Regions from separate parts of the Lysinibacillus sp. BF-4 genome, predicted to be linked through region 2. Evidence: riboswitches for the same ligand, from Rfam matches in the RefSeq annotation. Region 2 holds a riboswitch; the other holds the start of a gene.

Region 1 (4,465 bases), on a different contig from region 2:
AAGCTATGTTTACCCTAGGATTGCTATGCGAAAATGGTATTGGTGTTGTAGTTGCACCTGAGCAGGCCTATTTTTGGTATCGTCGGTCTGCAAAGTATAACGATGTGATGGCGCAATACCGTTTAGGCTCGATTTATTACGAGGCATTACTCGGTAAGCCACGTAATGTATCAAAAGCGCTTTATTGGTATCAGCTCGCTGCACAGCAAGGACATCTCGATGCGCAATATAATCTTGGTTATATTTATAACAATGAGCAAGACGGCGAGATTGATTACGCTAAGGGACGCTTTTGGTATGAGGAGGCTGCAAGCCGAGGAGATATTTTGTCATGCCGTCGCTTAGAGGAAATTTACGAACTAGGTTTAGGTGTAAAGGCGGATGCCACACGTGCTAAATATTGGTGTGAGCAAGCAGAAGCAATTGAACGTATGAAGGGAGAAAATGAAAAATGAAAACAGTAGCAGTAGTAGGTGGCGGGATTACCGGCGTATGCACAATGCATTACTTGCAACGTCAAGTACACGAAAAAAAATTGGATGTTAAACTCGTACTCATTGAAAAAAATGAATACCTTGGTGGAAAAATCCATAGTGAAGCGCAAGACGGCTTTATTATGGAGACAGGTGCAGACTCTATTGTAGCGCGTCACCCAGGTGTTATTGAATTAGTACGTGAGGTTGATTATGAGGATGAGCTAGTTTATAACGAAACAGGTACATCATTTATTTATACGAATAATGAACTGCACGCTATCCCGAAGGACTCAACTTTTGGTATCCCGATGTCATTAGCTTCACTAGAGGCGAGTACATTAGTATCAGCAGAGGGTAAGGCAGAGGCGCTAAAAGATTTACATATGCCAAACAAAAGCTTTACGAAAGAAAGCTCGATTGGCGAATTTTTAACGTATTACTTAGGTGAAGAGCTAGTACAAAAACAAATTGCTCCTGTACTATCAGGCGTTTACTCAGGTAACTTAAACGAGTTATCCATCGCTTCTACACTGCCCTATTTAATTGATTATAAAAATGATTTTGGCAGTATTATTAAAGGTTTTGAAGCGAATAAGGCGCAATTTTCACGTGCTGCTGACAAAAAGTTTATTTCCTTTAAAAAAGGATTAGATAGTTTGTTATATCGAATTGTTGAAACGTTAACAGATGTTGATGTAAAGCTAGGTACGGGTGTAGAAACAATTGAAGAAGGACGTACACTTCATTTAACAAACCGCGAAACACTGACTGCAGATGCTATTGTATTGGCGCTGCCAAATGATGCCATTGCAAAGTTATTGCCAAGCGAAGCCTTGCAGCCATATTTTACAAAATTTACGACAGCTTCAGTGATTACAATGTATTTAGGTTTTACTGTACCGGATGCGCTATTACCAGCAGACGGCACAGGCTATATTGTATCGGATAATACAAATGTCGTGTGTAATGCCGCAACTTGGACAAGCCGCAAGTGGAAACATACTTCAGCACAAGGTAATTTATTAGTACGCTTATTTTATAAAAATATAAATGCACGCTATGAGGAGCTAGAGGCAATGACGGAGGACGAGCTTACTGCAATAGGTATCGCTGACGTGAAAAATAGCTTAGGTATTGATGCAGAGCCAAGTGTTGTTAATGTTACAAAATGGACGAACCAAATGCCACGCTATGATTTAGCTCATCGAGATGCGCTACAAGGCTTGGAGCAAAAAATGGCTGAACACTACCCAACGATTTATTTAGCGGGTTGTTCGTATTATGGTGTAGGCATTGGCGCCTGCATTCAAAATGGTAAAACAATTGGCGAAAAGGTCGCTAACGAATTATAAATTGAAATCCACCAGTGCCTTACTTGCACTGGTGGATTTTTTGTAAACGATAACATCTGTACAATAGGTAGCATTTTTTGTTAGAAATGCATAATAGTATTGACGTGAGTGAGCCCTAGCGATATGATACTTCACAATAGTTAGAAATTTCATAACATTCTTATCGAGAGAAGCGGAGGGACTGGCCCTACGAAGCTTCAGCAACCAACAGCGATGTCAGGTGCTAAATCCAGCTAGTGAATTACTAGGCAGATGAGGAGGAAACATACGATGCGTAGCCCTCTTTTTTGTACATAAAAAGAGGGCTTTTTTATTTTACTTTAGGAGGAATAAGGTATGGGCTTGCTTGAAAAATTACAAACATCAATTGTTGTGGGTGATGGTGCGATGGGAACGATGCTGTACGCGACAGGTTTAGCATCATGCCATGAAGAATTAAATTTATTACAGCCAGCACTAGTAGAGAAAATCCATAATGAATACATTGCGGCAGGTGCAGATGTCATTCAAACAAATACGTACGGCGCAAATGCTATAAAGTTAGCGCGTTATGGGCTTGCGGATAAAGTAACAGAGATTAATAAAGCAGCAACACATTTAGCTAAAAAGGCAGCGGATGGTAACGTATATGTATTAGGTACAATTGGTGGGATTCGTGATATTCGTAAGACGGATGTTACACTAACGGAAATTTTGCAAGGGGTAAAAGCGCAAGCTACAGTATTTTTAACGGAGGGTGTGGATGGGTTATTACTCGAAACATATTATGATTTTGATGAGCTAGTGGCAACACTTGAGCTACTACGTGAGATGACGACGCTACCCATTATTGCACAGGTATCCATGCATGAAGTAGGTGTGCTTCAAAATGGTAAGCCACTCAATGAAGCACTAACAGAGTTAGAACGATGTGGTGCAGATGTGGTAGGTGTTAACTGCCGTCTTGGTCCGTTTCATACGATACAGGCTTTTGAGCAGGTAGATTTGCCACAGCACGCTTTTTTATCCACCTATCCGAATGCGTCATTGCTTGATGTAGAGGACGGTAGGATTGTTTATGAGTCGGAGTATGATTACTTTGGACGAGCTGCAGCAACATTATGTAAGCAAGGTGTGCGCTTAATTGGTGGTTGTTGTGGCACAACACCAAAACATATTGCTGCTGTTAAAAAACACGTAGCGAGTTTAACACCTATTAACGAGAAGCCCAAGCGCCAAATTGCAGTGGACTTTGTGCGCGAGGCTGAGCCACGTACTGTAAAACCGCTTCATGAGAAGGCAAAACAGGAGCGCTCGATTATTGTGGAACTTGATACACCAAGGCATTTAGAGGTGGAGGGCTTTATTAAAGGCTCAGAACAACTGTATGCGGCAGGTGCTGATGTAGTGATGATGGCTGATAACTCCCTTGCGTCTCCGCGTATTAGTAATATTGCAATGGGCGCAATGATTAAAGAGAAGGGTGTACGTCCATTAACACATATTACGTGTCGAGATCGTAATTTAATTGGGCTACAATCACATTTAATGGGGCTAAATGCATTAGGCATTCATGATATTTTAGCTGTAACGGGTGATCCAACAAAGGTTGGCGACTTCCCAGGGGCAACGAGTGTTTATGATGTTACTTCCTTTGAACTGATTGCGCTGATTAAGCAATTAAACGAGGGCATTTCGTTTTCAGGCAAACCTTTACGTAAAAAGGCAAACTTTTCGGTGGCGGCGGCTTTTAATCCAAACGTGCGTGTAGTAGCACGAGCTGTGCCACGCCTAGAGAAAAAAATTGAACACGGCGCAGATTACTTTATTTCGCAGCCTGTCTATACAAAGGAAAAAATTATCGAAACCTACGAGGCAACGAAGCATTTAAGTGTACCAATTTATATTGGTATTATGCCTGTAACTAGCTATCGTAGTGCCGAGTTTTTACATCATGAAGTACCTGGCATTAAGCTGTCAGATGAAGTACTTACACGCATGCGCGATTGTGGTGAGGATAAGGAGCGCGCCACACAAGAAGGCATCGCTATTGCGAAAGAACTGTTAGATACAGCAGCCAAATACTTTAAAGGCATTTATTTAATTACACCATTTTTACGATATGATATGACATTACAATTAATCGCTCACATTAAGGAAATGGATGAAGCGGCAAAAGGGGTTTCGATTAATGGCTAAGCAGACGATACAACAACAACTAGAGCAACGCATTTTAGTAATGGACGGCGCAATGGGCACAATGCTACAAAACGAAAAGCTAAGCGAGGATGATTTTGGTGGTGAGGCATTAGATGGCTGTAATGAAAACCTTGTATTAACGCGACCTGATGTGCTGTTAAAAATTCATGGACAATATTTAGCGGCAGGCGCTGATTTAATTTGTACAAATACATTTGGTGCTACACCACTGGTATTGGATGATTATGATATTGGCGACAGAGCAGAGGAGATTAATATTCGTGCTGCTCAACTTGCGCGCGAGGCAGTAGATGCAGTATCGACAGAGGAGCACCCACGCTATGTGGTTGGCGCAATGGGGCCGACGACTAAAACATTATCCGTAACAGGTGGTGTAACGTTTGAAACGCTAGAAGAAAACTTTTACATTCAAGCTAAAGCATTAATTGAGGGTGGCGT
Region 2 (4,465 bases):
TAGCTCTCGTTAGCTTAAGCTTTGAAGTGCTACAATATATTTTTATGATAGGCTCTAGTGATAGTACCGACTTGCTAATGAACACAGCTGGAGGTTTGCTCGGTATTATTTTTTATAAAGTAACTGTCACTTTAGCTAAAACACGCGCACATAGTCTACTTATTGGCTTTGCACTCATTGGTACGCTCTTGTTTTTAGCTATTGCTACATTGCTTATTATCGCCAATATATAAAAAAGAAGCGACACATGGTGTGCCGCTTCTTTTTTTTACTAAATTCGGACAACAAAGCCCGCACGTTTACCAATAATTTCAGCGTAGTCTTCTACCATAACGCTAGCTGTTGGGTACATTCCTGCACCAGGACCAACTAATGACAATGTGCCAATATAATTTGTTTCAAGCGCTACTGCATTATTAACATCATCCACTGGGTACAGCGGGTGCTCTGCATCTACAAGCATTGGGCCAACCTTAGCAAAAATAGTGCCATCTTCACGTTTTTCGACTTCTGCTACGTGACGGTAACGCAAACCTTTAGCCGTTGCTTCTTCAACTTCTGCTGCTGAAATACTATCAATACCAATAACATCAACATTATCCCAATCTGGTTGCTCACCAAATGCTAGGGCACTTAAAATCATAATTTTTTTGAAAGCATCTTGACCTGACACATCATTATATGGATCTGCTTCTGCATAGCCAAGCTTTTGTGCTTCTTTTAATGCATCTTCAAACGTCCAGCCTTCTGCACGCATTTTCGTTAAAATATAGTTTGATGTACCGTTTAAAATCCCTTGGATGCGGCTAACATCATTTACGAGTAGAATATTTTTCATTGTTTTAATAACAGGTACACCGCCTGCTGTTGTTGCTTCGTAGCCGACAAATACACCGTATTCCTTCGCTAACTCTTGCAACTTTAATCCGTGCTTAGCAAACATTACTTTATTAGCTGTAATAACATGACATTTATTTTCGACAGCACGCTTTAAATAGGTATAAGCAGGCTCCTCATTTACGATAGCCTCAAATACAACTTGTAAGCCTTGCTCTTCAAAAATATCGTCAATATTTTCAGTCATTAAGTGCGCTGTACCAGGTACGCGCTCACGGCTTGCATCTGTTACAAGAATTTTTGCAACCTCTAGCTCTAAGCCTAATTTATTTTTTAATTCCTCACGCTTTTCGTTTAGGATATTGTAGATGCCCTGACCTACTGTGCCAAATCCTAAAATTGCTGCCTTTATTGTTGCCATAATTGTATTCCCTCCACAATCTCTCTAAACTTAACTTACTGAAAATTGTAACGTATCTATTCGCTTTTTACAACATTAATCTTTTCCACACGTACAGTTGTTTTTTTAAGATGGTCAGTTATTGGAGTTTCTTCTATTATAAAAGACCATCTCCGCAACTACGGAAATGGTCTTTCGTAAAATTCGTCTCATGTAGCGACTAGTCGTCCAATTTTGCCTAACCAAATGGGGCTTTGGCTATTGGCACGACAAGGCATATGTTTAGTTTGTTGCTGCAGCAATAGCTTGGTCAAGGTCAGCAATAATATCTTCAATTGCTTCTAGTCCGATTGATAGGCGGATCAGCTCCTCAGATACACCTGCAATCTCAAGCTCTTCTTTTGATAGTTGTTGGTGCGTAGTTGATGCTGGATGGATAATTAATGACTTTGCATCACCCACGTTAGCTACGTGAGAGAATAATTTAACATTATCAATTAAGTTAGCACCTGCTTCACGGCCACCTTTAATACCAAAAGTTAAAATTGAGCCGTAGCCATTTTTTAAATATTTATTAGCTAACTCATGCGTCGGGAAATCAGTAAAGCTATTATGATGCACAAATGTTACAGATGGGTGCTCTTTTAAATACGTCGCTACCTTCTCCGCATTTTCGTTATGCTTAGCTACACGTAAATGTAATGTTTCTAAGCCTTGTAATAAATTAAATGCCGCATCTGGACTTAATGTTGGTCCAAAATCACGTAATAATTGTACGCGTACTTTTGTTGCGAAAGCTGCTGCCGCCGCATCAATACCATAGCGAATACCGTGGTAACTTGCATCTGGCTCTGTAAAGCCTGGGAAGCGGCCTTGTGTCCAGTCAAACTTACCTGCATCAACAGCTACACCACCAATTGTTGTACCATGCCCGCCAATCCATTTTGTTGCTGAGTGAATTACTACATCTGCACCAAACTCAATCGGGTTAGAACCATAAGGAGAAGCAAATGTGCTATCTATTAATAATGGTAGTCCATTTTCGTGTGCAATCGTAGCTACTGCTTCGATATCTAATACTTGCAAGCTCGGGTTACCAATTGTTTCGGCAAAGATGGCTTTAGTATTTTCATTAATAGCTGCTCGGAAATTTTCTGGGTTTGTTTCGTCTACAAATACTACGTTAATGCCGTAACGTGGTAAAGTGTTAGCAAATAAATTATATGTACCACCATATAATGAGCCTGCTGCTACGATTTCGTCGCCTGTGCCTGCGATATTTAAAATTGAGAAAGCAATTGCCGCCATGCCTGAAGAAAAGGCCACTGCTGCAGTACCACCCTCAAGTGCTGCTACACGTTTTTCAAAAACATCCACTGTTGGATTCATGATACGAGAGTAAATATTGCCGCCCTCTTCAAGTGCGAATAAACGACGTGCATGCTCTGTGCTATTAAATACGTAAGACGTTGTGCGATAAATCGGAACTGTACGTGAGCCCGTTGGATCTACATCCTGCCCTCCGTGTAATAATAATGTTTCTGGTTTAAAGTTTGTCATAAGTAATTGCCTCCCAATTTGTTTTACGAATGGCATCCTTAGAGGAGGTTTTACGAAAAAATAAAAAACCTCTTCTATGAATAAGAAGAGGTTGTAGTTACATTTTCCTCCCCTTATCTTCCAGACAATTGTCTGTAGGACTTAGCACCATTGTGATGGATCACTGGTTGCTGGGCATCTTAGGGCCTATTCCCTCCGCCGCTCTTGATAAGAGTTATTTGTTTGAATTGCCTTCGTTGTTACACAGTATATACCCAACTGTTTTACTAAGTCAACAAGTAATTTATTTTTTCTGAAACTTCAAAGTTATTACATGCGTATAGTATGATGAAATCAATCTTACTAAAAAGGGGGAAAGGCTATGTTAATTACGGGCTTACTTGTTAGTGTCATTGGCTATTTCATTGGCTGTCTTCATGGCTCTGCCATCGCACAAAAATTATCAGGGGTTAATTTAAAAGGCGTTGGTTCTGGCAATGCAGGTGCCTCTAATGCCACCCTTACACTTGGTTGGAAATACGGTGTGCTTGTCGCTATTATTGATATTTTTAAAGGTGTATTCGCTATTATTTTACTGCGATTTGCGCTACCTTATACCGAAGTTAACGCGACTGAAGCCAATACACTACTTTACCTAATGGCAGGCGCTGTTATTTTAGGACATAACTTTCCGTTGCAAATGAAATTTAAAGGCGGTAAGGGAACCGCCTCTTTAATCGGTACTTTTATTGCATTAGATTGGCAAATGGGTTTGCTCGGGCTCGCCCTATTCGTCGTCATTGGGATTGCTACTAATTATTTAGTTATTGGCTTGTTGGCATTATACATTACCTTTATTACGATTGCCGCTTGCTATTATGGCATGATACCAACGCTCATTACCTTACTCTTATTTAGTGTCACGATTTGGTTACACATCCCAAATGTTAAAAATATTTTTGCAGGAACTGAGCCTAAGGTACGTAATGCTTTTAAAAAGAAAGCAACGTAATAAATAAAATAACTGTAATTGCATCACTCCATGTCGCAATGACTGGGCTTGATGCACTTGCTGACTGCTTTACCACATAAGGTAGCACAGTACCCACTAATGAGCTTAATACAATAGCAAGCCATGCACAGCTCATTAGTGCTATTACCGATTGCCCGCCCATATAGGCAAGCACTCCAATGATACAGGCTACCACCGTGGCAATTAAACTCGCTGCTAAGCTATCACGCAGCAAAAGCTTTTTAAAGTCGCCTGCATTGCCTTGTTCCTTAACACGTGTGGCAGCCGTTAGCGATTGTATGCCTGCGTTACCTGCGATACTCGCAATAAGGGGTACTGCGAGTGCAATGCTATAAGCATGCTGTGGATTTAAATAAATAAATACAACAGGAATCATACTAATTACAATAAGGCGCAGTAACCACCCCAACCTAATTTTTGTTGCCTGCATAACCCCAATATCTAAATCAATCGCACCACTTACACCTGCTAACTCTCCGAAATCTTCTTCGGTTTCTTCATAATACACGTCCATCACATCATCTACAGTCACAATACCTAATAACTTCCCTTGCTCTGTAACAGGTAAGGCTAATAAATCATAATCACGTACAATATGCAAAACCGTTTCCTGGTCAATATGCGTTTCCACTGAAATTAATTTATCCTGCATGATT

Evidence for each region. Region 2 has a riboswitch for S-adenosylmethionine ahead of CH76_RS08245 (O-acetylhomoserine aminocarboxypropyltransferase/cysteine synthase family protein). Riboswitches for the same ligand answer to the same signal wherever they lie in the genome.
Region 1: linked by a shared signal. The riboswitch ahead of CH76_RS03365 (bifunctional homocysteine S-methyltransferase/methylenetetrahydrofolate reductase) and the one ahead of CH76_RS08245 (O-acetylhomoserine aminocarboxypropyltransferase/cysteine synthase family protein) in region 2 are both predicted to bind S-adenosylmethionine.

Annotation. Positions count from the first base shown of each region.
Region 1 is NZ_JPUW01000004.1:28,961-33,425, forward strand. It holds gene CH76_RS03355 (tetratricopeptide repeat protein) at 1-455, shown strand, start outside; gene hemG (protoporphyrinogen oxidase) at 452-1,828, shown strand; SAM riboswitch class I at 1,986-2,087, shown strand; gene CH76_RS03365 (bifunctional homocysteine S-methyltransferase/methylenetetrahydrofolate reductase) at 2,165-4,006, shown strand; gene metH (methionine synthase) at 3,999-4,465, shown strand, end outside.
Region 2 is NZ_JPUW01000021.1:29,039-33,503, forward strand. It holds gene CH76_RS08235 (VanZ family protein) at 1-233, shown strand, start outside; gene CH76_RS08240 (homoserine dehydrogenase) at 272-1,258, opposite strand; gene CH76_RS08245 (O-acetylhomoserine aminocarboxypropyltransferase/cysteine synthase family protein) at 1,520-2,797, opposite strand; SAM riboswitch class I at 2,908-3,011, opposite strand; gene CH76_RS08250 (glycerol-3-phosphate acyltransferase) at 3,159-3,788, shown strand; gene mgtE (magnesium transporter) at 3,769-4,465, opposite strand, start outside.